3 regions of the Cobetia sp. MC34 genome follow, and region 1 is predicted to be linked to each of the others. Evidence: predicted binding sites of a transcription regulator. Region 1 holds the regulator's gene; each other region holds the start of a gene.
The links. The regulator LexA, encoded in region 1, represses DNA repair genes until DNA is damaged. The targets are predictions, from matches to a motif close to TACTGTNTANNTANACAGTA.
Positions count from the first base shown of each region.

Region 1 (10,112 bases):
GATTCCGTGCCCGCGCGGGTCGGCTCCTCTTCACCGACGCCTGCGGCATGGCTGATCACCAGACACAGGCTGGCGTATTCCATCTCGAGCTCACGGGCCAGCACGGCCTCGGGCATGCCCGTCATGCCGACCAGCGTATTGCCATCACGCGCCATCAGGCGGATCTCGGCGGCGGTCTCCAGCCGCGGCCCCTGCACCACGCCCAGCACCCCGCCGGCCGTGAGGGGCAGCCCCGCCTCGGCGGCGGCCGCATGCAGCTCCTCACGCCAGCCCCGATGATACGGCCAGGCGAACGACACATGCTGGAACAGCTTGAAACGCCCATCGAAGAATGAGCCCTCGCGGCCGGTGGTGTAATCGATCAGCTGGTCCGGCACCACCAGCGTGCCCGGGGCCAGCGTCGGGTCGATGCCGGACACGCAGTTGACCCCCACCACATGGGTCGCGCCCGCCTGTTTGAGCGCCCACAGATTGGCGCGATAGTTGATGCGATGCGGCGGCACCTTGTGCGGTTGACCATGACGGGCCAGAAACAGCAGCGACTGCCCATTCAGTCGCCCTTCCACGACGCCACAGGAGGCCGCCCCCAGGGGCGTTTCCTGCCCGCCGCGCCTGAGCACTTCCATGCCTGCCCAACTGCCGAACCCCGTCCCACCGATCACCGCCAGCATCGCCCGCCTCCTTGCCACCCATGTGCAGGAATCTCTCGGGACCGGACACTCCGATCCTCAGCGAACGCTACTCCGAGCCAACCGGCGACGACAAGCACAATCGTCACGCTCTGCGCCAGGAGAAAAGAAAAGACCCCGAAAACGACACCACCCGCCGCGGTTGCCCGGGCAGGTGGTGAAGGAATGCCAGCGTTGACGATGGCTATCGCACGCGATGGCGACTGCCATCCGGCGGCTCATGTCACAGACACTTGGGTTAAAGCCCTTGGGTTACAGCCCCTTGGGCGCGTAGATGCCCGGCGCGTTACGCCAGTAGCCCTTGTAGTCCATGCCGAAGCCGAACAGGAAGCGGTCTTCGACGTCGAGACCACAGAAATCGGCCTTGAAGCCCGGGTAGGCCTTGCGGTCATGCTTCTTGTCGACCAGCACACAGCTGGACACGCTGCGTGCACCGGCTTCACGGCAGTACTCGAGGATCGCGGCCAGGGTGCCACCCTCATCGAGGATGTCATCGACGATCACCACGTCGCGACCGGCCATCGGCAGCTCCGGGTTGACGCGCCAGAACAGCTCGCCGCCGCGCATCGCGCCACGGTAGCGAGTGGCGTGCAGATAATCGACTTCCAGCGGGAAGTCGAGGCGAGTCAACAGCTGGCCGGCGGTGATCAGGCCGCCGTTCATCACGCAATAGAAGATCGGCATGCGATCGCCGAGGCGTTCCGTCAGCTCAACGGCCATGCGGTCGAGTGCCACTTCAAGGTCAGCTTGCGGGATCAGGCAATCGGCGTTGTCCATCACCTCACGCATTTCGTCATGCAGGGCGGTGAGGGTCTCAGGCGTCGGAGTCAGCATCGGGAGTTTCCTGGGTGTCACTGGCCTCATCTCCACGCCGGACGGGCGCAGAGGAGGATGTAGCAGCGGCGGTTGAATCAGAACGGCGGCGGGACCCGCGCGTCTGCGTGTCTGATGACGCCGCGGCATTCTCAGCCTCGGCGTCGTGTTCATGGTGGCGTCCTTCGAAGGACAGTACATCGGCAAAGTGCAGACGCTGCCCCGGCAGCGCCACCTGGGCATCATGCTCACGGATGATGTCGTGCACCTTGAGCAGGACATCCTGCTTGATCGCGTGGTACTTCACCCAGTCGGTGGTGCGCGTGAAGACATAGACGAAGAAGTTCAGCGAATGCTCACCGTAGGTGGTGAAGTTGACGATCTGGGTGCGCGTCTGGTCGATCTCGTCATGGCCTTCCAGCATCTCGCGTACCGCGGCAACGATGGGGCCGACCTGGGCGGCATCCTCATAGCGCAGCCCCACGGTCTCGAAGATGCGGCGATTGTACATGCGCGACGGATTCTCCACCGAGATGCTGGTGAAGATGGCGTTCGGCACGTAGAGGGGCCGCATGTCGAAGGTGCGGATGCGCGTCAGGCGCCAACCGATATCCTCGACGGTGCCCTCGATCTCGCGGTCCGGTGAGCGGATCCAGTCGCCGACCTTGAAGGGCCGGTCGAGATGGATCATCAGGGCACCGAAGAAGTTGGCCAGCAGATCCCGCGCCGCAAAGCCGACCGCGATACCGCCGACACCCCCGAAGGCCAGCACCCCGGACAGCGAGACGCCGAGGTTCTGCAGGATGGCCAGCCCCACCAGCACGACCACGACCGCCCGCAGCAGCTTGCTGATCGCCGAGGCCGTGGTGGCATCCATCGCGTTGACGTTGGTGCCGGGCGGCGGCATGGTGCGCAGCGCCTCGAAGCGCTTGACCATGCGGATCAACGCCCAGGCCAGCGCCAGCAGGGTCACGATCTGGCGCGCCGTGCCCAGGTACTTCTCGGCCCCGCCGAGGCTGAACTGGCCGGCGATGATGCCGAGCGCCAGCAACACCCCCATGCTGTAGAGCCAGAATGACAAGGGATGACGCAGACCATGCACCAGGGCGTCATCCCACAGGTTGCGGCTCTTCTCGGCATGCGCCGCCAGGCGGGTGAGCACCACTCGCTCGATGAGGTGCAGCAACAGCACCGCCAACAGCAACAGAGCGAGATTGATGCCCCACAGCGGCAGACCAAAGGTCTGCTCGACCCATTGGCGCAGCGGCTCGACCCATTGATTGATCATCTCTTCGGCAGGCGCTGCCAGCTTGTCGGCAGCAGCCTCGGTGGCGGATTGCTCAGCCATGGGAATTCCTTGCCAGTCTTCGACTCGAAAAAGGCACCGCGTGCCTGATTATTGCGCGCTACCGGACTCAGAGGCCGACCGTGCGTCAGACGCGTCAGCGGCGCCTAGCGTGCCCGAGGGCATGGCAGCCTGCTGTGATGCCTGACTGGCCGCCATCGATTCGAGCCGCGCGTGGGTGCGCCGCCAGCGTGCCAGCCCCACCAGGCCATCAAGCGTCGGGCGAGCTCGCGCATAGCGCAGCCGCGCCTGGCGCTTGCCACGGTGGCGCTGCTCATCGTCATCGAGGCTGTCGAGCACTTCGCGCGCGGCGGCCGGGTCATTGCAGACCAGCGCCATGTCGCAGCCGGCGTCCAGCGCCAGGCGCGCACGCTCTGCCGGGCCACCTTCCGCGACGGCCGCCGCCATGCCGAGATCATCGGAGAAGATGGCGCCCTTGAAGCCGAACTCTTCGCGCAGCAGGCCCAACCAGCTGGGCGAGAAGCCCGCGGGACGTGCATCGAAATCCGGATAGATCACATGCGCCGGCATCACGCCGCCCAGACGCTCGGCGAGAGCCGCGAAGGGCTTGAGGTCATGCTCGCGCAGCTCGCGGAACGGCCGCGGATCGACCACGCGCTCCAGATGGGTATCTGCCGAGATGCCACCATGCCCCGGGTAATGCTTGCCGACGGCCGACATGCCCGCCTCCTGCAGCCCGTCGATGAAGGCGCCGCCCACCGCGATGACGTCTTCCGGCGTGGCGCCGAAGCTGCGATCGCCAATGATGGTCGAGCCCGCCACATCGATATCCAGTACCGGCGCAAAGGTGATATCACAGCCGATGGCTGCCATCTCCATGCCCAGCAGCCAGCCGGCATCGCGTGCCAGACCCAGGCCTGCGGCCTGGGCGTCTTCGCCGCAGCCATCACAGTCACGGCCGAGACAGCACTGTGCCAGGCTGCGCATCGATGGCAGGCGTGTCACGCCCTCGCGCAGACGCTGGACGCGCCCGCCCTCCTGATCGATGGCGATCAGCAGGTGCGGATTGACGCTGCGAATCTCGCGGCTCAGCTCCTGTACCTGCTCGGGAGAGGCGCAATTGCGCGCAAACAGGATGACGCCCCCGACGGCAGGGCGTGCCAGCAGTTCACGTTCGTCGCGGGCGAGGGTCAGCCCCGCAACATCGACCATTACGGAGCCCAGTGGCTGTGTCATGTCATCCTTCCTGTCCATGGCCTGCGGCAGTGATGTCCCGTGAAGAGAGGAATCACGACCGCCAGGACTTCATGTCTTTTACGGGGCTCGGCAGCCTGGAAGAAACGTGATGAATCAGGCTGCCAGCGCGAGGAAAGGCGCAATTCTAGCCGACTGAACCCCTATCGAACAGTCGCGGCCAGCTGCGCCCCGGCAAGGGGCTGTCACCCAGGTTCCGGTGACAGCTCATGGAGGGTATCAGACTCGGGCACCAACGCCTTCAGGCATGCAGCAGCACCGGGGTGCCGGGCACAGCCTCGGCAAAGAGTCGCAGCAGGTCGTCATCACGCAAGCGAATGCAGCCGTGGGACGCCGCTACCCCCATGGGCTCCGTGCTGGGCGTGCCATGAAAATAGATGTAGCGGCGCAGGCTATCGACCCGCTCGCCGCGGGCATTGCGACCACGATTGACGCCGGGCTCGCGGCCGCTGAGCCACAGAATGCGCGTCAGGATCCAGTCACGCTCAGGATGCTCTAAGGCAAGCTCGGGCGTGAACACCTCGCCCGTGAAGCGCCGGCCGCGATAGACGGCGCCACGCGGATTGCCCGCCCCGATGGCGGCACGAATCACATGCCAGCCGGTTGGCGTGCAACCGCTGCCGTCGAGCTCGCCGATACCGTTGAGGCCGCTGGAGATCGCGCAGGCATGCACCAGCGCGTCAGGGTCAGCCGCGGGGGGCGGCGCATCACGACTGCCACTCGGCGCGTCATTGCGTATCTCAAGGCTCTGGCGCGAGAGATCCACCGCTACCCAGCAGGCCATCAGCTGGCCGCCTGGGTGACCGCCTCACCATCTCCGAGCGTGGCCGGCAACGGCGCTGCCATCGCCGCGACCACCACCGGCCGCATGTGCTGGATCAGCTCGCGCACCGTGGTGTGATGGCCGTACTCGGCCTCCTCGATATCGCGCAGCGCATCCAGGCCCGAGAAGGTGAATATCACGCTGCCGAGCATGAAGTGCAGACGCCAGAAGCGCTCGTTGTCCGGCAGATCAGGCGTCGCCAGCTTCAGAAGCTCGGCGAAGCGGCTGAAGACCGTGCCGTAATGCTCGCGGATATAGCGCCGCATGTGGCCCTGACCCTGGGTATAGGCAAGCCCGAGCAGGCGCATGAAGGTACGCAGGCTATTGCGCTCGGCCGGCACCTCCAGCACGGTACGCGCCATCACCTCCAGCAGGACCTCCAGCGGCACCTGGCGCCCGGCGCATTGCTGCTCGACGCTGTCGAGTGCCGCGTGGAAACGCTCACTGAACGGGTCGAGATAGCGTGCGAAGACCGCCTGGATCAGCGATTTCTTGGAGCCGAAGTGGTAGTTCACCGCCGCCAGATTGACCTTGGCCTTGCTGGTGATGTTACGCAGTGAGGTCTCGGCGAAGCCGCGCTCGGCGAACAGCACCTCGGCAGTATCGAGGATGCGGGTAACGGTATCGGTCTGGGCCATGGGCGGAACCCTTGTCAGGTAGAAAAGGACTGGAGTCGTAGGTCACGGCGCAAGCCCCGCGCGGCGACTCTCTCATGAGGTGGTGCAGGTTCACCGCAAGGCGCGTTCGATCATGACACCCGTGAGCACTACCATCGGCGAACATTCGTTTGAAACGCTTTGATTCTAGCGCGCCATGCCATGACTGACAATTCTCTCGCGTTTCAAACGCCAGAGGTTTAGCCAAGCCTGATATTCCCTCAGCGCTGACCATCCCGATTCAAGGGCTCGTCATGCTCGGTGACTGACCACCCCGCCAGAGCCAGGCCGGGTTCATCTCCAGACATTCATCTCCAGACATTCATCTCCAGACATTCACCTCCAGGCATTCACTTCCAGACATTCCCTTCAAGAAAGAATGCCTCGGATATCGGCACGAAAAGTCGCCAGGCAGCGATAAGCCGGCGACTACCTGCCCTTTGAGGCCACCACGCAAGCCACGATGCCTTGCATGACCGCCATGACTGGATACAATGACAGTTGTATGGATGCACACCCCGTGCCGTCAGCTCAAGATGCCGCCCAGGCCAAAGGCAATGCCATGACCCAGCCGCTTACTCCGCGCCAGCAGGATGTCTTCGACTTCATCATCAAGACCATCAAGTCCTCTGGCTACCCGCCGACGCGGGCCGAAATCGCCCAGGCGCTGGGCTTCCGCTCGCCGAATGCCGCCGAGGAGCATCTGCGCGCCCTCAAGCGCAAGGGCGCCATCGAGATGGTGCCAGGCACCTCACGCGGCATTCGCGTGCCGTCGCTGGCTGACGTCGACGACAGCGCCAACGATGGCCTGCCGGTGATCGGGGAAGTGGCCGCCGGCAGCCCGATTCTTGCCAGCGAGCATATCGACCGTCATTGTCCGCTGCCGAGCGACTACTTCTCGCCGGCTGCCGACTACCTGCTGCGTGTGCGCGGCGTGTCGATGAAGGATGTGGGGATTCTGGAAGGCGACCTGCTGGCCGTGCACCGCACCACCAGCGTGCGTGACGGGCAGATCGTGGTGGCACGTCTGGGGGATGAGGTCACCGTCAAGCGCTTCCGCCGTGACGGGCACTACGTGTGGCTGGAAGCCGAGAACGAGGATTTCTCGCCGATCAAGGTCGACCTGCGCACGGACAGCCTGGAGATAGAGGGTCTCGGGGTGGGCGTCATCCGCGATGGTGGCCTGCACTGAGGCCTTGACCAGCAGCGCTTTTCTCGCAGAGTTCTGAGCAGCAGAAAAGCCGCACGCATTGCACAAAAAAAACCCGCCTCGAGGCGGGTTTTTTTGTGCGCGAAGCACGAGCGATGAATCAGTGCACGATGCCTTCTGACTGCTCGTCCTCGTCTTCTTCGCCATCCCAGAGGCGAGTCCGGGTGATGGCGTGGTCGATCATCTCACGCGCGACCTCGAAACGATTGTCACGCAGCAGATCAGCAGCCTCGTCCGAAATGCGAATGCTGAGCAGCGGCTCACCTTCGCTTTCCGCGGCGCGCAGAATCACTTCACCATCTTCCATTTGCACAATTTCAAGTACGGCGGGATCGGACACGTCATTCCTCCTGCACGGCATCTCGCGAGATACCGGCGTCGTTGTAATCGTCAGCGCGACGGCTGGCAAGCCCGGCACCGCGTTGCCATCAGCGACGCAGAAAAAAGTACGACCACAGCCAGAGCCATGGTCGTACCGGAGAATGCAGGGCTTGCCACAATGCGATCAGTCTAGCACCCGTGAAGGCGAAACGTCACCCGATTGCCATGCGCCAGTCATCACCAGCGTGCAGCACCAGATCAACGCCTTGACCTACCACTCGACACTCGACTCGCGCAGCTGCGGCAGCAGCGCCTTGAATGCCGTGATGGCGGCGCTGAGACGCTCGGCCAGCGAGGCGCTCGAGGCTGCCGCGATGATCAGACCATCACCACGCGAACGCGATTCCTCGCGGCGAGCGACGCCGCCCTCTTCATGCAGGCGGGTCACATCCGCGACCAGCTCAGACAACCAGCTGTCGGGGCGCTCCAGCAGGCTGCGCAGCTGCTCGACCTCGGCGATGGGCGTCGGCGGCGACGCCAGGCGCTCGCGCCAGCTACCCTGCGGCCAGCGCGCCGTCACGGCACATTCTTCCAGCAATGACGCCAGCGCCAGCTCCAGCAGGGCGAGCGCGCCCTCTTCACCGGCCATGCGACGCGCCACGGCATGCTCATCGTCGCCAGAGGCTGCTGACTGGGCCAGCAGCAACTCAGCCTGATACAGCAGCTGATTGGTACGGGCACGCTGGCTCATCAGCTCTTGGCTCCCTTGCGCTTGTCCTCGACGACCCAGCGGCCGTTGTCGTAGGTCGCCTTCCAACCGGTCGCCTTGCCTTCCTCATCGGTCATGACGTACTGAGCCTTGACCTTGCGCGAGAAGCGAATCTGCGCCGGACGTCCGTCCGGGTCCTGATCCGGGGCCTCGAGAATGAAGTGATACTTCTCCGGCAGCTCGTCGGCGTGCGCCTTGAGCTCCTTGACCAGCGGCGGACGCGTCTCGCGATTCTTGGGGAACTGACTGGCCGCCAGGAACAGGCCACTGGCGCCATCGCGCAGCACGTAGTGGTCCTCGACCTTGACGCAGGCAAGTTCCGGCATCGGAATCGGGTCCATCTTCGGCGGCGCCACCTCACCGGACTTGAGCAGCTTGCGGGTATTCTTGCAATTCTCGTTGGTGCAGCCGAAGTACTTGCCGAAACGCCCGGTCTTGAGCTGCATGTCGGAGCCGCACTTGTCGCACTCGATCACCGGGCCATCGTAGCCCTTGATGCGGAACTGACCTTCCTCGACCTCATGACCGACACAGTCCGGGCTATTGCCGCAGACGTGCAGCTTGCGCTGCTCATCGATCAGGTAGCTGTCCATCGCGGTGGCGCAGATCGGGCAGCGACGCTTGGCGCGCAGCGCATCCGTCTCGGCATCTTCACCGGCATCGGCCGCCACGGCTTCATCGCCCGGCAGCAGATCGATGGTAGTCTTGCAGCGCTCCTTGGGCGGCAGGTTGTAGCCGGAACAGCCCAGGAAGACCCCGGTCGAGGCGGTACGAATCTGCATCTCACGCCCACAGGTCGGGCAGGCGATGTCCGTCGGCACCGGCTGGTTGGGACGCATGCCCTCTTCGGACTGGGCGTGGTCCAGCTCGGCCTTGAACTCGGCGTAGAAGGTGTCCAGCAGCTCGCGCCAGTTGCGCCCGCCGTTGGCCACCTCATCGAGATAGTCTTCCATGCGCGCCGTGAAGCCGAAGTCCATCAGGTCCTTGAAGGACTCGCTGAGGCGATCGGTGACGATATCGCCCAGCTTCTCGGCATAGAAGCGACGGTTTTCCAGCGCCACGTAGCCACGGTCCTGGATGGTGGAGATGATGGCGGCATAGGTGGACGGACGACCGATACCGCGCTTCTCCAGCTCCTTGACCAGGCTGGCCTCGGTGTAACGCGCCGTGGGCTTGGTGAAGTGCTGCAGCGGCTGCAGCTCGACCAGGTCCAGCTTCTCACCGATGGCGAGGTCCGGCAGCGACTGGTCCTCTTCCTTCTTGCCCATCGGCTTCATGACACGCGTGTAACCGTCGAACTTGAGCACACGGCCCTTGGCGCGCAGCTCGTAGCCATCCACTTCGATGGTCAGCGTGGAGGACAGGTATTCGGCCGGCAGCATCTGACAGGCCACGAACTGACGCCAGATCAGCTCATACAGGCGCTCGGCGTCACGCTCCATGCCGGCGAGATCGGTGGCGCGGCGCGACACTTCGGAAGGACGAATCGCTTCGTGCGCTTCCTGGGCGCCTTCCTTGCTGGAGTAGACGTTGGCCGCTTCCGGCAGGTAGTTGCTGCCGTATTCTTCGCTGATGAAGTCGCGCGCCGTGGCCACCGCGTCCGCCGACAGATTGGTCGAGTCGGTACGCATGTAGGTGATGTAACCCGCCTCGTAGAGACGCTGGGCCATCATCATGGTCTTCTTGACCGAGAAGCCGAGACGACCACTGGCCGCCTGCTGCAGGGTCGAGGTGATGAACGGCGCGTTCGGCTTGGAGCGCGTCGGCTTGTCTTCACGATTGGTGATCGCGAGCTTGGCCGTGCGCAGCGCCGCGATGCGGTCCATCGTCTCCTTCTCGCTGGTCGGACGGAAGGCCTTGCCATCCTGACGCGCCAGCTCGAAACGGATCGCTTCACCACTGGCGGCGGCCAGCTCAGCGTGGACATCCCAGAACTCTTCGGGGATGAAGGCGCGGATCTCGCGCTCACGCTCGACGATCAGACGCACGGCAACCGACTGCACACGCCCGGCGGACAGACCACGAGCGACCTTGGCCCACAGCAGCGGCGAGACCATGAAGCCGACGACGCGATCCAGATAGCGGCGTGCCTGCTGGGCATGCACGCGATCCATCTTCAGCTCGCCCGGCTCATCGAAGGCCGCCGTGATCGCCTTCTTGGTGATCTCGTTGAACACCACGCGCTTGTAACGCGAATCGTCGCCACCGATGGTCTCGCGCAGGTGCCAGGCAATCGCCTCACCTTCGCGGTCCAGATCCGTCGCGAGATAG
Region 1 is NZ_JADPPY010000001.1:74,110-84,221, forward strand. It holds gene IZU87_RS00315 (S-methyl-5'-thioinosine phosphorylase) at 1-671, opposite strand, end outside; gene IZU87_RS00320 (hypoxanthine-guanine phosphoribosyltransferase) at 942-1,523, opposite strand; gene IZU87_RS00325 (mechanosensitive ion channel family protein) at 1,504-2,850, opposite strand; gene nagZ (beta-N-acetylhexosaminidase) at 2,899-4,044, opposite strand; gene IZU87_RS00335 (L,D-transpeptidase) at 4,304-4,846, opposite strand; gene IZU87_RS00340 (TetR/AcrR family transcriptional regulator) at 4,846-5,523, opposite strand; gene lexA (transcriptional repressor LexA) at 6,104-6,733, shown strand; gene IZU87_RS00350 (hypothetical protein) at 6,852-7,091, opposite strand; gene IZU87_RS00355 (DUF6586 family protein) at 7,344-7,823, opposite strand; gene topA (type I DNA topoisomerase) at 7,823-10,112, opposite strand, start outside.

Region 2 (10,112 bases), on a different contig from region 1:
TGGCCGTTGGCCAGGGTGAAACGCCGCGCAGGTGATATATCGCACAGGTGGTATATAAAGGTGGCGAGAGCAAAGGAGCAGACATGACAGACAGAATCACGGTCGAGGTGGCCTATGCGCTGCCCGACAAGCAGAAGATCGTCTCGCTGGCGGTCGCCCCCGGCACCACGGCGCGCGAGGCCGTGCGCATGGCACGTCTGGAGCAGCACTTTCCGACGATTGCCGCCGAGGTGTTTCTCGAGGCGGACCTGGGCATCTTCGGCAAGGCGCTGCGCAAGCCCGATGAGCATGTGCTGGACGCCGGGGATCGAGTCGAGGTCTATCGCGCCTTGATCACCGACCCCAAGCTTGCACGCAAGCGGCGCGCCGACAAGGCCGCTCGCGCCGCTCAGTAAGACGAGATACAGGCGAGAATCAAAAACAGCGGGGCACCTTGAAAGGTGCCCCGCTGTTTTTCTGGCTTGTCACTGAGTGAAGAGGACAGTGATCAGCGCTCTTCAGGCAGGTCGGCTGCGCCTGCCTTGGGTTCAGCACGGTTAGGCTGTGCCGCGCGAGGGTCGATGTCCAGGTCCGGCACGATGACGGTTTCCTGGTCGATGTCGCCACTCTTGTCGATGTTGGAGAGTGAATCGCCTGCGAAGGTCAACGTCACGCGCTTGTTGATGATTTCGCCATCCGCTTTCTTGAGGCGATAGACGTAGTCCCAGCTATCCTCACTGAAGGGGGCGGTCAGCAGCGGTGAGCCCATCACGTAGATGACCTGTTCGCGGCTCATGCCCGGCTTCAATTGCTCGACCATTTCCGGCTTGATCAGGTTGCCCTGAGGAAGGTCGCGCTTGTAGACGCTGAAGTAGCTGCACCCGGTGAGCAGCGACAGGGCGCTGCAAAAGGCGACTGTTTTGATCAAGTTTTGCATTTGCCCTGAAGATTCCCTATCGTTTTGCCTTGGCCGATCATACCTGATACATCAAGCGACTGCGAAGAGTACCCCAGCATGGCCGATCAGAACCATGAACTGCGCAAGGCGGGACTCAAGGTAACCCTACCGCGAGTCAAGATCCTGCAGATCCTCGAGAAATCGACGGATCGACACCTGAGTGCCGAGGACGTGTACAAGGCGTTGCTTGAGGCTGGCGAAGATGTCGGTCTGGCGACGGTTTATCGTGTGCTCACCCAGTTTGAAACAGCGGGACTGGTGATGCGTCACAACTTCGATGGCGGTCACGCCGTCTTCGAACTGTCCCAGGAAGAACACCATGACCACATGGTATGTCTGGACAGCGGCGAGATCATAGAGTTCTGTGATCCCGAGATCGAGCGCCGTCAGCGCGAGATCGTCGAGGAGCACGGCTATGAGCTGGTCGAGCATGCGCTAGTGCTCTACGTGCGTCCCAAGGGCGACAAGAGCGATAGCTGACGCGGGTTGCGTCAGGGATGACGTGGCCGGAGAGCCTTCTCCGGCCAGATACACGAACGGCCGCCCTCAGGGGCGGCCGTTCGTGTATCTGGCGTTCATGTTTCCTCAATCCATGACTCTGGCGTTCGTCTTGTTGAGGAGCATCATTGGACGAATGGATGTCGCTGGCAGTGCATGAGCGGCGACGGCGACGGCGACGGCGACTTTGACGACAGTGCTCAGTGGCGGCTGTCGGCAGCGCCGAGCATCTCGCGGGCATGGGCGAGGGTCTGCTCGGAGAGATGAATGCCGCCCAGCATGCGTGCCAGCTCGCGCACGCGGCCGCTTTCATCCAGCAGCGCCATATGGGTGCGGGTGGTGTCCTTCTCGGCCTGCTTCTCTATATGCAGGTGCTGATGCGCCTGTGCGGCGACCTGCGGCAGGTGCGTGACGGTCAGCACCTGGCCCTTGTCGCCCAGGCGACGCAGCAGCTGACCGACGATCTCGGCGGTAGCGCCGGAGATGCCGACATCGACTTCATCGAAGACCAGGCTGGGGATGGTCGAGCGACTGGCGGCCACGACCTGGATCGCCAGTGACACACGCGAGAGCTCGCCGCCGGAGGCGACCTTGGCCAGCGCACGTGGCGGCTGGCCCGGGTTGGCGCTGATGCGGAAGTGGATGCGTTCCATGCCCTCGGGCTGCGGGCGCTCCCGCGCCTCGATGGCGACCTCGAAGGTGGCCTTGCCCATGCCGAGGAAGGCCAGCTGGTCCTGGATGTCGCTGGCCAGTTGCGGGGCGGCGGTGGCGCGTTTGGCGCTCACCTCGCTCGCCAGCCCCTTCCAGGCCTCGCGACGCTGAGCCACTTCTTCGCGCAAGGCTTCGATGGCCTCCTCATCGCCACCCAGGCCGTCGAGTTCTTCGCTCAGGCGCTGATGAAGGCCATGCAGCTCGTCCGGCATCACATGATGCTTGCGCGCGATCTGATGAATGCGGCTCAGGCGCTCATCGACGAAGGCCAGACGCTCGGGGTCGAGTTCGGTGACTTCCACGAAGCGATGCAGTTCACGCGCCGCTTCTTCTATCTGGATGCGCGCTTCCTCGAGCATGCCCAGCGCACTGGCCAGTGAGCCATGTTCGTTGCCCGGCAGATGCGCCAGGCGCGCCAGGGCCTGGTTGAGGCGTGACAGCGCACCTTCTTCGTCGTGATCACAGCACTCGGCGGCGGACTGCGCCTCGGCCAGAATCTGCTCGGCATTGGCCAGCGTTTCCTGCTCCTGTTCCAGGGCTTCCAGCTCCCCTTCGCACAGCGCCAGTTCATCGAGCTCCTCGACCTGATAGCGCAGCAGCTGGCGACGCGCACGCACCTCATCGCCATCATTGCTCATGCGCTTGAGGCGACGATGCGCCTCCTGCCAGTGACGGAAATCCTCGCGCAACTGGGCAGCCTGAGTCTCCAGGCCCGCATATTCGTCGAGCTGACGCAGATGCGTCTCTTCCTTAAGTAGGGAGTGATGGGCGTGCTGGGAGTGGATGTCGATCAGGTGCTCGCCCAGCTCGCGCAGGTCGGCGATGGTGCAGGGCGTGCCGTTGATCCAGGCCTTGGAGCGGCCGCTGGCGGTGATGACGCGACGCAGCAGGCAGTCGTCGCTGCCCAGTTCGCGCTCATCCAGCCACTGATGGGCGTCGCCAAGCTCACTGATATCGAAACGCGCGATGAGGTCGGCGCGGTCGGCGCCATGGCGCACGCTGCCGGCATCGGCACGCTCGCCCAGGCACAGGCCGAGGGCGCCGAGCAGGATGGACTTGCCGGCACCGGTCTCGCCGGTGATGGCGGTCATGCCGCGGCGGAAATCGAGTTCCAGCGTTTCGACGATGGCAAAATCTTGGATGGCGAGTTGCAGCAGCATGACTACCTCTGAGGGGGCTTTGACGTACGCCGTGCTGGGGGAACATCAGCGGACCCGGACTCGATGGGCGGGCTACGGTGTCGCCATACAGTATGTTTATACAGTGAACATGGCTTTTTATACAGCACGTTCGGGTGGCCTTCAATCCATGCCGGACTCAGTGGGGAGAAAAGCCTGCGGCAAGGCTTGAGAAGCGATGTGCTGTCCCCATATAGAGGCACTGACACTTTCAGTCGGCAGCAATGGCCTGGCCTTGCTGCCTCTCAAGGCAACTCATGGCCTGTCTGTCAGCCAGTGCGCGTGATGCTTCGCGACAAGCTCAGCAGGCCACGAATCAGGGCAATGGCGCATAGACGCCGGCCCGCAGGAGATCAGCATGGCTCAGGACCCGCAGACCCCGATGGATGAAGAGCTTCAGCGTGCCGCTCGCGATGCCGAGCCGCAGCCGGAAACGCCGGAAGGTGAAGTGATCGACAACGTACTGGATGCCGACGATACCGGCGCCGAAGGCTCTCTGGTGGACAACCCGGAAGCCGAGATGCTGGCCGCCCAAGTCGAAGAGCTTGAGCAGGCCGTCAAGGAAGCCAAGGACCAGGCGCTGCGTGCGGCTGCCGATGCGCAGAACGCGCGCCGTCGTGCCGAGCAGGACGCCGAGAAGGCGCGCAAGTTCGCGCTGGAGAAGTTCGTCAAGGAAATGCTGCCGGTGGTGGATTCCCTCGAGAAGGCACTGGAATCCATGTCGGGTGACGAAGCGGCCAAGACCCACGTCGAAGGCATCGAGATGACCTTGAAAATGCAGCTGGATGCCCTGAACAAGTCAGGCGTCGAGCAGCTGGATCCGCACGGCGAGCCCTTCGATCCGGAATACCATCAGGCTGTCGCCATGGTGCCGTCCCCGGACGCGGAGCCGAACAGCGTCATCGACGTGATGCAGAAGGGTTACACCCTCAATGGCCGCCTGGTGCGTCCGGCGATGGTGGCAGTCAGCAAGGTCTCCTGAGGCCTGCGCGCTCCCGACGCCCGATAGGCGTTGGATCGCGCCCTGTGGGGGCTCAGGGCGATCCGGCCCGGGAAAATTTGCCCGGCCGGGTCTTGAAACCCTGACACGCGACCCCATCTAGAGAAACAAGTTCAGGCACCGACACAAGGTGCCGACATCCAGACTTATCTTTCAGGCTAGCAACAGATTCGAGGTATACGATTATGGGACGCATCATCGGTATTGACTTGGGTACTACCAACTCCTGTGTGGCAGTGCTCGACGGCGAGAAAACCAAGGTCATCGAAAACGCTGAAGGCGGTCGCACCACACCGTCCATCATCGCTTACACCGACGACAACGAGATTCTGGTCGGCCAGTCGGCCAAGCGTCAGGCAGTGACCAACCCGGAGAACACTCTCTTCGCGGTCAAGCGCCTGATCGGTCGCAAGTTCAAGGATGATGTGGTTCAGAAAGACATCAAGATGGTGCCGTACAAGATTGTCGAAGCCGACAACGGCGACGCCTGGGTGCAGGTGAAAGACAAGAAGATGGCTCCGCCGCAGATCAGTGCGGAAATCCTCAAGAAGATGAAGAAGACCGCGGAAGACTACCTCGGTGAAGAAGTCACCGAAGCCGTCATCACCGTGCCGGCCTACTTCAACGATTCCCAGCGTCAGGCGACCAAGGACGCCGGCCGCATCGCGGGTCTTGACGTCAAGCGCATCATCAACGAGCCGACTGCCGCAGCCCTCGCCTACGGCATGGACAAGTCTCGTGGTGACAAGACCATCGCGGTTTATGACCTGGGCGGCGGTACCTTCGATATCTCCATCATCGAAGTCGCCGACGTCGACGGTGAGACCCAGTTCGAAGTGCTCGCCACCAACGGCGACACCTTCCTGGGTGGTGAAGATTTCGACATGCACCTGATCAACTACCTGGTTGACCAGTTCAAGGCAGACAGCGGCATCGATCTGTCCGGCGACAACCTCGCCATGCAGCGTCTGAAGGAAGCCGCCGAGAAGGCCAAGATCGAGCTGTCCAGCGCTCAGCAGACCGATGTGAACCTGCCGTACATCACGGCTGACAACACCGGTCCGAAGCACCTGAACGTCAAGGTGACCCGTTCCAAGCTCGAGTCTCTGGTCGACGACCTGGTCGCACGCTCCCTGAAGCCGTGCCAGACCGCACTGTCCGACGCCGGCCTGTCCGCCTCCGAGATCGACGACGTCATCCTGGTCGGTGGTCAGACCCGCATGCCGCTGGTGCAGTCCAAGGTGGCCGAGTTCTTCGGCAAGGAAGCTCGCAAGGACGTTAACCCGGATGAAGCGGTCGCCGTCGGCGCCGGTATCCAGGGCGGCGTGCTGGGCGGCGACGTCAAGGACGTGCTGCTGCTGGACGTGACGCCGCTGACCCTCGGTATCGAGACCATGGGTGGCGTGCTGACGCCGCTGATCGAGAAGAACACCACCATCCCGACCAAGAAGTCCCAGGTGTTCTCCACCGCTGACGACAACCAGGGCGCGGTGACCATCCACGTCCTGCAGGGTGAGCGCAAGCAGGCCGCGCAGAACAAGTCTCTGGGTCGCTTCGACCTGGCCGACATTCCGCCGGCACCGCGCGGTGTGCCGCAGATCGAAGTCGCCTTCGATCTGGATGCCAACGGTATCCTGAACGTGTCCGCCAAGGACAAGGCGACCGGCAAGGAACAGTCCATCGTCATCAAGTCTTCCGGCGGCCTGTCCGACGACGAGATCGAACAGATGGTGCGTGACGCGGAAGCCAACGCCGACGAAGACAAGAAGTTCGAGGAAATGGTCCAGCTGCGCAATCAGGCCGACGGCATGATTCACGCGACCAAGAAGACCCTGACCGAAGCCGGTGACAAGGCCGAAGCCAGCGAGAAGGAAGCCATCGAGACGGCGATCTCCGAGCTGGAAGAAGCCCTGAAAGGCGACGACAAGGATGCGATCCAGGCCAAGCTGGATGCACTGACCGAAGCGTCCGGCAACCTGGCGCAGAAGCTCTACGCCGAGCAGGGCGCCCAGGGTGAGCAGGCTGCCGAAGGTCAGGCTGGCAAGAAGCAGGACGACGACGTGGTTGACGCCGAGTACGAGGAAGTCAACGACGACAAGAAGTCCTGAGGGATTTCTTGAACGACGTCTGATGACAGCGCGGGAGCCTTGTGAAGGTGTCCCGCGTTGTCGTTTGCATCGGTGGCGCCTTGCGCTAGCCGCGAGCCACCGGTGACAACCGGCATTCCAGAACAGACCGGCAGCCTCAGGCTGCCAGCAATCCAGGCGGACCTGATCCATGTCCAAGCGTGATTATTACGAAGTGCTTGGTGTCGAGCGTGGCGCCGACACCAAGGACATCAAGAAGGCGTACCGACGCCTGGCCCAGAAGCATCACCCGGACCGCAACCCGGATGATGAAACTTCGGCCGAGAAGTTCCGTGAAGTCTCTGAAGCCTACGAAGTGCTGTCCGATGCTGACAAGCGCGCCGCCTATGACCAGTTCGGTCATGCCGGTGTCGATGGTCAGGGCGGCGGTGGCTTCGGTGGCGGCGGCTTTGGCGGTGGTGGTGCCGGCGGCTTCGGCGATGTGTTCGGCGATGTCTTCGGTGACATCTTCGGTGGCGGCGGTGGTCGTCGCAACCCGAACGCTCCGCAGCGCGGCAGCGACCTGCGTTACAACCTGGACCTCGATCTGGAATCGGCGGTCGCCGGTACCACGGTCGATATCCGCGTGCCGCGTCTGGCGGCCTGTGGCCACTGCGATGGCGATGGTGCCGAGCCGGGTTCCAGCAAGGAGACCTGTCCGACCTGCAATGGCATGGGCAAGGTGCGCATGCAGCAGGGCTTCTTCGCGGTCGAGCAGGCGTGTCCGACCTGCCACGGTCGTGGCGAGAAGATCAGCGTGCCGTGCCGCAAGTGTCACGGCGAAGGCCGCGTCCAGGAATCCAAGACCCTCTCGGTCAAGATTCCGCCGGGCGTCGACACCGGCGATCGCATCCGTCTGAACGGCGAAGGCGAGGGCGGTGTCAACGGCGGGCCGTCAGGTGATCTGTATGTGCAGGTCAACCTGCGCGAGCACGAGATCTTCAAGCGCGATGGTCGTCACCTGCAGTGTGAAGTGCCGATCAGCTTCGTCGATGCGGCGCTGGGCGGCGAGCTCAACGTGCCGACCCTCGACGGACGTGTCGTGCTGAAGATTCCGGCCGAGACCCAGACCGGCAAGCTGTTCCGTCTGCGCGGCAAGGGCGTCAAGCCGGTGCGCGGCGGCCCCGCCGGGGACCTGCTGTGCAAGGTGGTCATCGAGACCCCGGTCAGCCTGAATGAAGAGCAGAAGGAGCTGCTGCGTCAGTTCCAGCAGAGCCTTGGTGATACCGGCAAGAGCCATTCACCGAAGGAGAACAGCTTCTTCGATGGCGTGAAGAAGTTCTTCGAAGACATGAAGCCCTAGGCGTTCGCCTTGCCGTCCGCGGGTCAGCCCCGTGGATGGCCTTCATGCCAGAGAGCCCCGTACTCGACTCCTCGAGTGCGGGGCTCTCGCGTTTCAGGCTCGGTGGCTCATTCTGGTAACTCGGACCAGTGGCTCAGTCCAGTAACGCAGCCCGGGGACATGGCTATTCCGGCGCTGATTCAGCCGTGAAGGCTTCGGGTTCGATGACGGCAAAGCAGCTCAGCAGCGTGGTCTGGAAGCTGCTGAAGTTGTCATCCGAGATCATCAGGAAGCGATTGCCTTCCAGATGCGTCAGCCCTTCGAAGTTGTCCAGCGACCAGCCATCGCCGCTCGACAGGCGTGCCAGGGTGCGCACCTCGGCCTGGGTGCCGGGCTCACCGAGATGCGCGCGGCGCAGACTGATCACCAGCGGGAAGGGCGGTGAGAAGGCGCGCTCCAGCATCAGCATGTCACCGTCGGGCAGCATCTCCATCGCGGTCAGGCTCGAGCCGGTGTCGCTGGCCAGCGGGTAGCTCCACTCGTGCTTGTCGTCGAGGCTGAAGATGCGCGTCATGCCGTCGCTCATGCCTTCCGGCGTGGCTTCCAGTCCGGCGAGCATGCCGTATTCCGGGTGCAGGGTCAGGGCTTCCATGCCGTTGTTGGGCGCCGCACCGCGTGCGCCCATCGGGGTGAAGGGCTCGCTGACGGCCAGGCCGCTGGGCAGGAAGTGCTCGACGCGTGGCTGCTGCTCGAAGCTGATCACCAGGCGGGAATCGCCGCGGCGGTCATTGTTCGCGCGCAGCAGCTGCAGGCCCTCGGCATCACTGAGGGCGCCGCGCAGCGAGACATCGGTCTCGTCGCGCAGGGTGTAGGTGTTGAGCGCCTTGGCCCCGACCAGCTCACCGTGACGGAAGGCGAGCCGCAGGCGGTGCAGCCAGCCGCGGTCCGACACGGCATACAGCAGTGACTCGTCCTGGTCCCAGCCGATATCCGACAGGCCCCCGACGGGGGTGTCATCCAGCCATTTGCCCGGCAGCCTGAGCGTGCCGCACCACTGGATTTCCGGGAACTCGCTTTTCTGTTCCGGCGATGCCAGCGTGTAGGGGCGCGGGTGAACGCCGCAGGCGCTCAACAGGCCGGCGAGCGCCGTGGTGACAGCGAGGGTCTGGAGCATGCGCCAGCGGCGCGAGGCGGGGGATTGGCGTGCAGGCATGCTGACTCCGGAGACTGAGCGGTGATGAGAAAAATGACGATCAACAGGAGACAACCTGGTACGAGGCTACTCTAGCGCGTAACCGGCACAAATACATGACGTCAGCCAACACTGCAGGCGGCTGATATACTCGTGGCACAGCATAGGTGGCACGCTCGGGGCATGCTCGCGGGCTGTCACCCTCAAGACCCACAACAGGCAGGAGTCAGCATGACCCGTATCGCAATCATGGGCGTCGCCGGACGCATGGGACGCACGTTGGTCGAGGCCGTCGGTGCAGTGGAAGGTCTGACGCTGGCGGCGGGCATCGTCGAATCCGGCAGCTCCCTGGCGGGCGTCGACATCGGTGAGCTGGCCGGTCAGGGCCGTCTGGGCGTGGTCGCCAGCGACAGTCTGGCTGCCGTGGTGGATGACTTCGATGTGGTGATCGATTTCACCGCACCGCAGGTGACGCTGGCCAACCTGGCGCTGTGCGCCGAGCACGGCAAGCGCATGGTGATCGGCACGACCGGCTTCACGCCGGAGCAGCTCGAGCAGCTGGATGGCTACCGTGACAGCGTGCCCTTCGTGTTCGCGGCCAACATGAGTTCCGGCGTCAACCTGACCCTCAAGCTGCTGGAGACCGCCGCGCGTGCCCTCGGCGATGCCGGCTATGACATCGAGATCATCGAGGCGCACCACCGCCACAAGGTCGATGCCCCGTCCGGCACGGCGCTGGCGATGGGCGAGGCCGTGGCACATTCCATCGGACGTGATCTCGCCACCCATGGTGTCTTCGCGCGTGAAGGTCAGTGCGGCCCGCGTACCGACAAGGAAATCGGCTTCGCCACCGTGCGTGCCGGTGACATCGTCGGTGAGCACACCGTGATGTTCGCCACTGAAGGCGAGCGCATCGAGATCACCCACAAGGCGTCGAGCCGCATGACCTTCGCCAAGGGCGCGGCACGCGCGGCCGAATGGCTGTCAGGACGCGAAGTCGGCCGCTATGACATGCAGGATGTGCTGGGGCTCAAGTGAGCGAAGTGGAGAGCAAAGTGGGGAGCGGAATGGAGAGCCAAGCGCTGAGATGACAGTCTGGCGACATTCAGGAGAATTTCTTGAAAGCTGTCTCGGTGGGCAGGATGCGGCGCACGCGTGAGCCATTCTGGCCGCCTTGCGCCGCTGGAC
Region 2 is NZ_JADPPY010000010.1:60,431-70,542, forward strand. It holds gene IZU87_RS07565 (RnfH family protein) at 84-395, shown strand; gene IZU87_RS07570 (outer membrane protein assembly factor BamE) at 488-916, opposite strand; gene fur (ferric iron uptake transcriptional regulator) at 995-1,417, shown strand; gene recN (DNA repair protein RecN) at 1,636-3,306, opposite strand; gene grpE (nucleotide exchange factor GrpE) at 3,683-4,306, shown strand; gene dnaK (molecular chaperone DnaK) at 4,510-6,432, shown strand; gene dnaJ (molecular chaperone DnaJ) at 6,602-7,753, shown strand; gene IZU87_RS07600 (esterase-like activity of phytase family protein) at 7,917-8,945, opposite strand; gene dapB (4-hydroxy-tetrahydrodipicolinate reductase) at 9,156-9,962, shown strand.
Region 2: a site for LexA is predicted at 3,393-3,412, ahead of recN (DNA repair protein RecN). Genes of this name have one in related genera too.

Region 3 (10,112 bases), on a different contig from region 1:
GCGCGTGGCGGCCACGACTTCATGCACGTTGTGCGGCGGGATGTCGGTCGCCATGCCCACCGCGATACCGGTGGTGCCGTTGAGCAGCACATTGGGCAGACGCGCCGGCAGCACCTTGGGCTCGTTCATGGTGCCATCGAAGTTGGGCACCCAGTCGACGGTGCCCTGGGAGAGCTCGGACAGCAGCACCTCGGAGTACTTCGACAGCCGCGATTCGGTGTAACGCATCGCCGCGAAGGACTTGGGGTCATCCTGGCTACCCCAGTTGCCCTGGCCATCCACCAACGGATAGCGATAGCTGAACGGCTGCGCCATCAGCACCATCGCCTCGTAACAGGCACTGTCACCGTGCGGGTGGAACTTGCCCAGCACGTCGCCGACGGTACGCGCCGACTTCTTGTACTTGGCGTTGGCCGTCAGGGACAGTTCGCGCATGGCGTAGACGATGCGGCGCTGCACCGGCTTCATGCCATCGCCGACATGCGGCAGGGCGCGGTCGAGAATCACGTACATCGAGTAGTCGAGGTACGCCTTTTCGGTGTAGTCGCGCAGGGCCAGACGTTCGACGTCACCCTCCGCGACCTGGATATCCATGCTCATGGGCGCTTGACCTTGATTACGAGCGTAAAACCGGGGAGCGCCTGACTGTGGCGCTCCCGAAAGAATGCTGTCGCGCAGCTTGTCTGCTCTTGCAGCTCAACCGATGATCAGACCTCGATATCGGCCATGTTGCCGTAGTCCTCGAGCCAGCTCTTGCGATCACTGGCGCGCTTCTTGGCCAGCAGCATGTCGAGCATCTCGTGGGTGCCGTCATCCGCACTGCGCGTCAGCTGCACCAGACGGCGGGTGTCCGGTGCCATGGTCGTTTCCCGCAGCTGCAGCGGATTCATCTCACCCAGACCCTTGAAGCGCTGCACGTTGGGCGTGCCACGCTTGCTCTCGAGCTGCTTGAGGATGTGCGCCTTCTCGCTCTCGTCCAGGGCGTAATGCACTTCCTTGCCCAGGTCGATGCGGTACAGCGGCGGCATGGCGACGAAGACGCGCCCGGCATCCACCAGCGCCGGGAAGTGACGCACGAACAGCGCGCACAGCAGCGTGGCGATGTGCAGACCATCGGAGTCGGCGTCCGCCAGGATGCAGACCTTGTGATAGCGCAACTTGGTGAGGTCATCCGAGCCCGGGTCCAGGCCGATGGCGACCGCGATGTCGTGGACTTCCTGGGAGGAGTAGATGTCATGCGACTCGACTTCCCAGGTATTGAGGATCTTGCCACGCAGCGGCAGGATCGCCTGGGTCTCGCGGTTGCGGCCCTGCTTGGCGCTGCCGCCGGCGGAGTCGCCCTCGACCAGAAACAGCTCACTGTCGGCAGGGTCGGAGCTTGAGCAGTCCGAGAGTTTGCCCGGCAGCGCAGGCCCGGAGGTGACCTTCTTGCGCGCGACCTTCTTGGCGCTCTTCAGGCGGCGCTGGGCCGCCGAGATCACCAGTTCCGCCAGTGCTTCGGCCTGATCGACATGGTGGTTGAGCCACAGCGAGAAGGCGTCCTTGACCACGCCGGAGACGAAGGCGGCGACGCTGCGTGAGGACAGACGCTCCTTGGTCTGGCCGGCGAACTGCGGATCGAGCATCTTCACTGACAGCACGAAGGCTGCGCGCTCCCACAGGTCATCCGCGCTCAGCTTGACGCCACGCGGCAGCAGGCTGCGGTAGTCGCAGAATTCCTTGAGCGCCTCGAGCAGACCGGAGCGCAGGCCATTGACGTGGGTGCCACCCAGCGGCGTGGGGATCAGGTTGACGTAGGGTTCCTGCACCAGCTCGCCGCCTTCCGGCAGCCACTGGATCGCCCAGTCGACCCCGTGCTCCTCATCCTCGAAATGGCCGACGAAGGGCGATTCCGGCAGGCGTTCGAAGCCATCGGTGGCGCCGAGCAGGTAATCGCGCAGGCCATCCTCGTAGTGCCAGGTCGTCTCGCTGCCATCGGTCTCGATGAGCACGACCTTGAGGCCCGGACACAGCACGGCCTTGGCACGCAGCAGGTGGCGCAGACGCGGCATCGCCAGGCGCGGGCTGTCGAAGTAGCTCTCGTCCGGCCAGAAGCGCACCAGGGTGCCGGTATTGCGCTTGCCGACGGTGCCGATCTGGGTCAGCTCCTCGGCCTTCTCGCCATTCTCGAAGGCGATGCGCTGACGCAGGCCATCGCGGCACACTTCCACTTCCAGACGCGTCGACAGCGCATTGACCACCGAGACGCCCACGCCGTGCAGGCCGCCGGAGAAGCGATAGCTGTCCTGGGAGAACTTGCCCCCCGCGTGCAGCTTGGTGAGGATCAGCTCGATGCCGGTCACGCCATGCTCGGGGTGGATGTCGGTGGGCATGCCACGACCGTCATCGCCGACCTCGATACCGCCATTCTCGAGCAGGCGCACGCGGATTTCCTTCGCGTGCCCCGCCAGCGCCTCATCGACGGAGTTGTCGATGACTTCCTGCGCCAGGTGGTTGGGCCGAGAAGTGTCGGTATACATGCCGGGCCGCTTGCGGACCGGTTCGAGGCCGGAGAGGACCTCAATGGAACTGGCGCTGTACTGACTCATCGCAGCCTTGTGTCCTTGGTGTTGACGTCCGCCATCCGACTCGCCATTTCACGTGCGCGAGACGGACAACGGATTCCTGAAAAATGAGAGACCGGCGCCTGGCGTTCAGCATCGAACGCCCTGCCATGTCGTGCCAATCCATGTCGTGCCAAGAGGTGCCGTGCCCAGCCAGGTCGTGGTGTCTCGTAGCAGAAAGCACCACGCGCATGACCTGCTAGTCCGGCGCGACATGCATCGCCGCTGCGGTGGCGGGGGCCAGCCGGTGCCCGCCATGCGCCATGATCGCCGGCAGGTATTCCGCCAGCTGCGCAAAGCCGTGATCGCCACCCGGCGTGATGATCAAGCGACTTCCCTGATAGAGCCCTGCGGCATCATTGACATCCAATGTCTCATCGGCCGTCGCCAACAGCACCAGGGTGCGCTGCGCCGTGACCGGCTCCGCTTCCAATGCGAGCAGTCCGGGCCCGAAATCCTCGGTGACGGTGAACGTCACGCCGGTATAGGGGTTGGCATGCACCGAGCCGAGCCATTCGCTGACCAGTCGCGCGGGACGCACGGCCGGATTGATCAGCACACTGCGCGGCCCCTGACGCCAGACGCTCTGAGAAGGACCAGCCGGCCCCTCGAGGCGTGCGGCCTCACGCGCGACCAGCCAGGTGGCCAGGAAACCGCCCATGGAACTGCCGATCACCATGATGGCGTCGTCACAGGCAGGGTCTGCGGGGTCCAGCGCCAGGCGCTCACACAACGTGAGATAGGCCGCGTTGACCGCCGCCTGACCCGCGCCGGGCTCCGGGGGGATGTCCGGCATCACGCACGGCAGGCCGAACTGCTCTGCCGCGCGCTGCATCAAGCGTGCCTTGGGCGAACAACTGGCCGAATTGAAGCCGTGCAAGTACAGCAGACCCTTGACGGGCGCGGTGGCGTGCATCGCTGCCGTATCTGACGGAAAGGGGGAATTGGCCATCAGCACTCCCGACAACACGTCAGACCGCGAAACCTCCCCTCCCACGCCTCAAGATGGCTGGGCATCTCACGAGCGTTCATACGCTGGAAGCAGGGTTTTCGACGTTCCGCGTCGTGCTGTCTAGTGTAAACGATTGATTCGCTTATAGGATAGCGAGAATACTGTATAAATCAACAGAGAGCGACGACTGACGTCGCCGCTCGTCTTCCATGGCATATCAGCATGCCCTCACTCACACACTCTCACTCACATCCACTCTGGGCTCAGCGTGGGTCCTGATCCTGCGCTGCCCACACCGCTTCGATCAGCGCACGACTGGAGGCATCCAGCGTCTCGAAGCCTTCGCCGGTAGTCATGGTCGCTTCGGTGGCGGTGGCGATCTGCTTGCCCAGCTCCACGCCCCACTGATCGAAAGGGTTGATATCCCAGATGGTGGCCTGAACGAAGACCTTCTGCTCGTAGAGTGCAATCAACGCACCCAGCGTTTCCGGTGTCAGCGTCTCCAGCAGCAGCGTGGTCGACGGCTGATTGCCACGGTAGCGCTTGTGGTTCGGCTGCGCCTCATCACCGGGGATGGCGTCATCGCCCAGCATCAGTACACGTGACTGGGCGAAGCAGTTGGCCAGCGTCAGGCGGTGCTGTGCCTTGAGGTGGGCGCGTGTCTCGGCGTCCTCGACGTGATCATAACGGCACATCGGCGCGATGAAGTCACACTCGACCGCCTGGGTGCCCTGATGCAGCAGCTGATAGAAGGCGTGCTGGGCGTTCGGCCCCAGCTGGCCCCACAGCACCGGACAGGTCGAGTAGTCGATCATCTCGCCATCGTTGGTCACCGACTTGCCGTTGGATTCCATCTCCAGCTGCTCGAGGTAGCTTGCGAAGTATTCCAGACGACCGTCGTAGGGCAGGATGGAATGGGCGCGGATATCGAGGAAGTTGTTGTTCCAGATACCGGCCAGCGCCAGCAGCACCGGCAGATTGTCTTCCAGCGGCGCGGTGCGGAAGTGCTCATCCAGCTCATGCGCCCCGGCCAGCAGGCGACGGAAGTTGTCCATGCCGACATTGAGGGCGATGGGCAGCCCGATGGTGCCCCACAGCGAATAGCGGCCGCCGACCCAATCCCAGAACAGCAGCTGATGTTCCGGCGCGATGCCCCACTCGGTCATCTTCTCCGGCTTGGCGGAAGCGCCGATGAAGTGCTGGCGGTTGATCAGCGCTTCCAGGCGCCCTTCCGGGTCGAGGCGTGATTTGAGCCAGTCGCGCGCGGTGCGGGCATTGGACAGCGTGTCGATGGTCGAGAATGACTTGGAGGACAGGATGAACAGCGTGGTTTCCGGGCTGAAGGACTCCAGATAATCCGCCAGCTGGGAGCCATCCATGGTCGAGGCGAAGTGCACGCCGATCTCGTGGATGTCCTTGGGACGGCAATCGCTCAGGGCGCTGGAGACCATCAGCGGGCCCAGGTCCGAGCCACCGACACCGAGGTTGACCACGTCGGTGATCGGCTTGCCGGTGGCGCCGCGCCACTGGCCGCTGTGGAAGGTGTCGACCATCTCGGCCAGGTGCTCGAGGCTCTCGTGGATGGCCGGCACGATATCCTCGCCGTCCACCTCGAGGCTGGCGGAGCGCGGCAGACGCAGCGCGGCGTGCAGCGCCGGACGGTCTTCGGAGCGATTGACATGCTCACCGGCCAGCAGGCGCTTGATGCCCTGCTCGACGCCGGTTTCGCGCGCCAGATCCAGCAGCAGCTCCAGGGTCTCGCCCTTGAGGCGCTGCTTGGAGAGATCCAGACGCAGCCCCGCGGCAGAGCGCGTGAAGGTCGCCACTCGGTCACGCCCTTGCGCCGCATCCTCGGCGAACAGGTCCTTCAGATGCACATCGGCCATCTGCTCTTGATGATGGCGCGCGAGAGCCTGCCAGGCCTGGGTATTACGACGCGCAGAACGTGCCGCTGATTGAGTGGACATGGCCACCTCTCTCCTTGAAGTGTAATGACCGGCCCTGCATGGCCCGGCCTGAAATCGATTGATGGAGGCATCACCCGCCGGCCGTGACGGGTGCGTCACGGGCGCCGAATGCGTAGAATGGCGGGCCCGACGGGGCGCTCTGCCCGGCCGGTCCTCGGCCACAGGCATGTCGCCCTGGCCCACTGCCCGATGAAGCCTTGATCCATGAGTGATGCATCTTACCGTGACGCGATATTTACGACACCCCTTGACCGTGTCGCCAGCTTCTCCTTCGACGAGCAGGTCGTCAGCTGCTTTCCGGACATGCTGCGCCGCTCGGTGCCGGGTTACGGTCAGATCATCGCCATGCTGGGCCTGATGGCCCGCGCTCACCTGCGTCCCGGCGCGCGGGTCTATGATCTGGGCTGCTCACTGGGTGCTGCCAGCATGGCGCTGGCCCGCGAGATGGCCGCCGAGGATATCGAGATCGAGGCCGTCGATCTGTCCAGACCGATGGTCGAGCGCGCCAGCCGCGAACTCGCCGAGGCCTTCCCCGACCATCGCATCAACGTCACCGAAGCCGATATTCGCACCCTCGACTATCAGCCGGCCGGCATGATCGTGGTCAATCTGACGCTGCAGTTCCTGCCGCCGGAAGATCGCGACGCCGTGATCGACAAGCTGTTCGCGGCACTGGAACCCGGCGGCGTGCTGATCCTCTCCGAGAAGATCATCAGCGATGATCCGGTCGAGAATGCCTGGCTGATCGAACGGTATCATGACTTCAAGCGCGCCAACGGCTACTCCGATCTGGAAATCTCCCAGAAACGTGAGGCCCTCGAGGACGTGATGAAGCCCGACAGCCTGAGCACGCATCACGAGCGCCTGGCGCGCGCCGGCTTCCAGCGCAGCCATACCTGGCTGCAATACCTGAATTTCGCATCGATGGTCGCCTTCAAAGCCGCCGAATGACCGCCACGCCTGCACGGACCCGACCCAGCGCATGAGCATTTCCCCGTATGACCGCGACCTTTACCGTGCCTTCACCGAGCTTGCCTGTGAGCCAGGCGCCGTCGGCGACGGCTTCGCCCGCTGGCTGGGCGCCCTGCCCGAGCAACTGGCCAATGGCCTGGACCGCAAGCGTCATGCCGACCTCAAGGCCTGGCATGGCGCGCTGGAAAAGCTGCCCGCCCTGCCCGACGCGCGCGATGTACAGCTGGATGCCGACCGGGTCGGTGCACGCTTCCCGACTGGCCTGACTAGCGGCCAGCTGCGCCAGAGCGAGAACCTGCTGCGTGCGATGATGCCGTGGCGCAAGGGCCCCTATCAGCTCGACGAGATCCATATCGACACCGAATGGCGCTCCGACTGGAAGTGGCAGCGTCTCGCGCCGCACCTGTCGGATCTCACCCATCGCCGCGTGCTGGATGTCGGCGGCGGCAATGGCTACCACGGCTGGCGCATGGTCGGTGCAGGCGCGGCCTTCACGCTGGTGATCGACCCTTCACCGCGCTTCTACTGCCAGTTCCATGCCGTGCGCCACTTCATCGGCGCGGACCACCCCCGGGGCCGCAATCTGCACTTCCTGCCGGTGGGCATCGAGGATGTGCCAGCGAAGATGGGCGCCTTCGATAGCGTATTCTCGATGGGCGTGCTCTATCATCGCCCCTCGCCGATGGACCACCTCTTCCAGCTGCGTGACACCCTGCGTCCTGGCGGCGAGCTGGTGCTGGAAACCCTGGTGGTGGAAGGTGACGTGACGACGGTGCTGATGCCCGGCGAGCGCTACGCCGCGATGCCCAATGTCTACTTCCTGCCCTCCTCACAGGCGCTGGCCCACTGGTGCGAGCGCGCCGGCTTCAAGGACGTGCGCATCGTCGATGAAGCCGTGACCACCCTGGACGAGCAGCGTGCCACCGACTGGATGACCTACCACTCGCTGAGCGACTTCCTCGATCCCGCTGACCCGAGCCTGACCCGCGAAGGCCACCCGGCGCCGCGGCGTGCGGTGCTGATCGCCACTCGCGCCTGAGCTGGCGTCTGCACGCGCGTTCGAGACACGAACTTCTCGTCGCGCCAGGGCCGGCGGCGGCAGAGATACAACAACGGCGATGCTCCATGAGCATCGCCGTTTTCTTTTCTCTCCTCAGACAATTCCCAGACGCTGCGCCTGCCGGTACAGGTTGCCGCGATCGACCTTGAGTCTGCGCGCCGCCTCCGCCCAGTTGCGATCACTCGCCTGCCAGACCCGCGAGATGTGCTCACGCTGAAATGCCTCGGTGGCATCGCGTAGCCCCAGCGTCTCGTCGCCGTCCTGCCAGGCGGTGCGCGGTGCAGAGCTTCCTTCCCCTGTCTGACTCGCTCCTGCCATCTGACTCGCTCTTCCTGTCTGATCCACCCTCCCCACCTGCGCGCCCTGAACCTCCTGCGCCACGCTGGCGGCCCGTTCAAGCGACACCTCGGCGTTGACCTCCAACCCCAGCAGTTCCGGCGTGATCACCACCAGCTGGCGCCCATCGGCGCGCAGGCGAGTCGGGTGAGCACCATGCGCGAGCCGGGCATGCAGGGCCGCGCGGCTCAGGCAGTGCTCCAGCTCACGCACGTTGCCGGGCCAGGGGTAGTCGCACAGCAGGCGCTCCGCCGCTGGCGTCAGGCGCAGATTGCCCAGCCCGAGGCGCGTACGGTTGTGCTCAAGAAAGGTGCCGGCCAACGCCAGCAGGTCCGCACGCCCGCGTTCACGCAGCGGCGGCACCCTGAGCGGATAGACGCTCAGGCGGTGATAGAGGTCTTCACGGAAATGCCCGGCGGCGACCTCCGCCTCGAGATCGCGATTGGTGGCCGCGATGACGCGCACATCGACTTTGACCACGCGATCGCTGCCCAGCGGCTGCAGCTCGCCTTCCTGAAGTACCCGCAACAGCTTGGGCTGCAGCGCCAGCGGCAGCTCGCCGATCTCATCCAGCAGCAGGGTGCCGCCATCCGCCATCACGAAGTGGCCACGGTGATCATGGGTCGCGCCCGAGAAGGCGCCACGCCGATGCCCGAACAGCGCGCTTTCGACCAAGTCCGGCGACAAGGCGGCGCAGTTGATGCGTACCAGCGGCCGCGCAGCCCGCCGCGAAGCGTCGTGCAGACGCTGGACCACGCCCTCCTTGCCCACGCCGGTCTCGCCCTGCACCAGCACCGTCATCTCGGTATCGGCGACCGCCTCCAGCTGGGCCTCGAGCCTGGCCATCGCCGGGCCACGCTGCGGGCAGGCCATGGCACTCTGTGACGCCATGCCTGTCGGTGAGACCACCATCGGTGCCGAAAGCCCTGACCTGCCGACCGCGGCCCACTCCTGTCGTAGTGACAGCGACAGACAGTGTGCGGGGAGTGACAACCAGGCCTGCAACTCCTGAAGCGGAAGTGCCAGTTCGTCCGTACTCGCAGAGGCGCACAACGATTCCAGCGGGGCCAGCACTCCCGGTGTCAGCGCATCGAAGGTCATCACCCCCAGCAGTGTATCGCCCTCGCGCAGCGCGATACCGGCGCAGTCATGCACCAGCAGATCCGGCCCATGCACGTCCCCCAGCAGGCCATCGAAGGGGTCCGGCAGGTCGCTGTCCAGCGCGAAACGATGCACTCCCGTGTGCTCGGCGATCGCCTTGAGCCGCGGGTGCTCCGCCAGCGCGAAGCGTCGCCCACGCACCTCGGCAGGCAGGCCGTAGGTGGCCAGTGGCAACAGCTCGTCACGCTCGGGCAGGTAGCGCATCAGGGTCGCCGCCTCACCGGGCAGCTGCTGCATGATCGCGGCCAGCAGACGCGTCCATGGCAGCGCTCGCCGCTCGCCGCCCTCCTCGCGGGACAACCAGGCGGCGAGCCAGGCGTTCACGGCCGCGACCGGCGTATCGTTCAGGGGCAAGAGGGCATCGGGCATGCGGTCATCCTTGCGGATATCGGGAGTGAGAGGGCTGAAGATTGATGTCATCATGACACGCTTGATGTCATTAGAACACGCCACATGACCATGTCATTTTGACATCATAGACCTGCAGAGTGCATGACGACTGGCCTCGAGAGTTGGCACGCCCCTTGCCATAGAGGGAGGGACATCAATCAGAGGTATCGTCATGCTGACCAACGCCCAGGAAGACCTGATCGCCGCCACCGCTCCCGTCGTCGCCGAGCATCTCAATGCCATCACGGCGCGCTTCTATCCGCTGATGTTCGAGCGCTATCCCGAGGTGAAGCCGCTGTTCAACCAGACCCACCAGGCCAGCGGCGGCCAGGCCCGTGCGCTGGCCGGCGCCGTACTCGCCTATGTCGGCGCACGCCACTCGCGTGAGGCGGTGGACCGCCTGCTGGCGCCCGTGGTCAGCAAGCATGTCTCGCTCAATATCCTGCCGGAACACTATCCCATCGTCGGCGAGTGCCTGATGACCGCCATCGGCGAGGTGCTGGGGGACGCCGTCACGCCGGAGATCGCCGATGCCTGGGGCGCCCTCTACGGGGAACTGGCCGCTGTGCTGATCGCCGCCGAGCAGGGCCGCTACGACAGCTTCGCCGCTACCCGCGGCGGCTGGCAGGGGCTGCGCCGCTTCCGCATCGTGCGCACACAGGACGAGAGCC
Region 3 is NZ_JADPPY010000006.1:54,054-64,165, reverse strand. It holds gene parC (DNA topoisomerase IV subunit A) at 1-600, opposite strand, end outside; gene parE (DNA topoisomerase IV subunit B) at 708-2,588, opposite strand; gene IZU87_RS05075 (YqiA/YcfP family alpha/beta fold hydrolase) at 2,803-3,555, opposite strand; gene pgi (glucose-6-phosphate isomerase) at 3,819-5,522, opposite strand; gene cmoA (carboxy-S-adenosyl-L-methionine synthase CmoA) at 5,727-6,473, shown strand; gene cmoB (tRNA 5-methoxyuridine(34)/uridine 5-oxyacetic acid(34) synthase CmoB) at 6,505-7,533, shown strand; gene norR (nitric oxide reductase transcriptional regulator NorR) at 7,648-9,420, opposite strand; gene IZU87_RS05050 (globin domain-containing protein) at 9,614-10,112, shown strand, end outside.
Region 3: a site for LexA is predicted at 3,715-3,734, ahead of IZU87_RS05075 (YqiA/YcfP family alpha/beta fold hydrolase). Genes of this name have one in related genera too.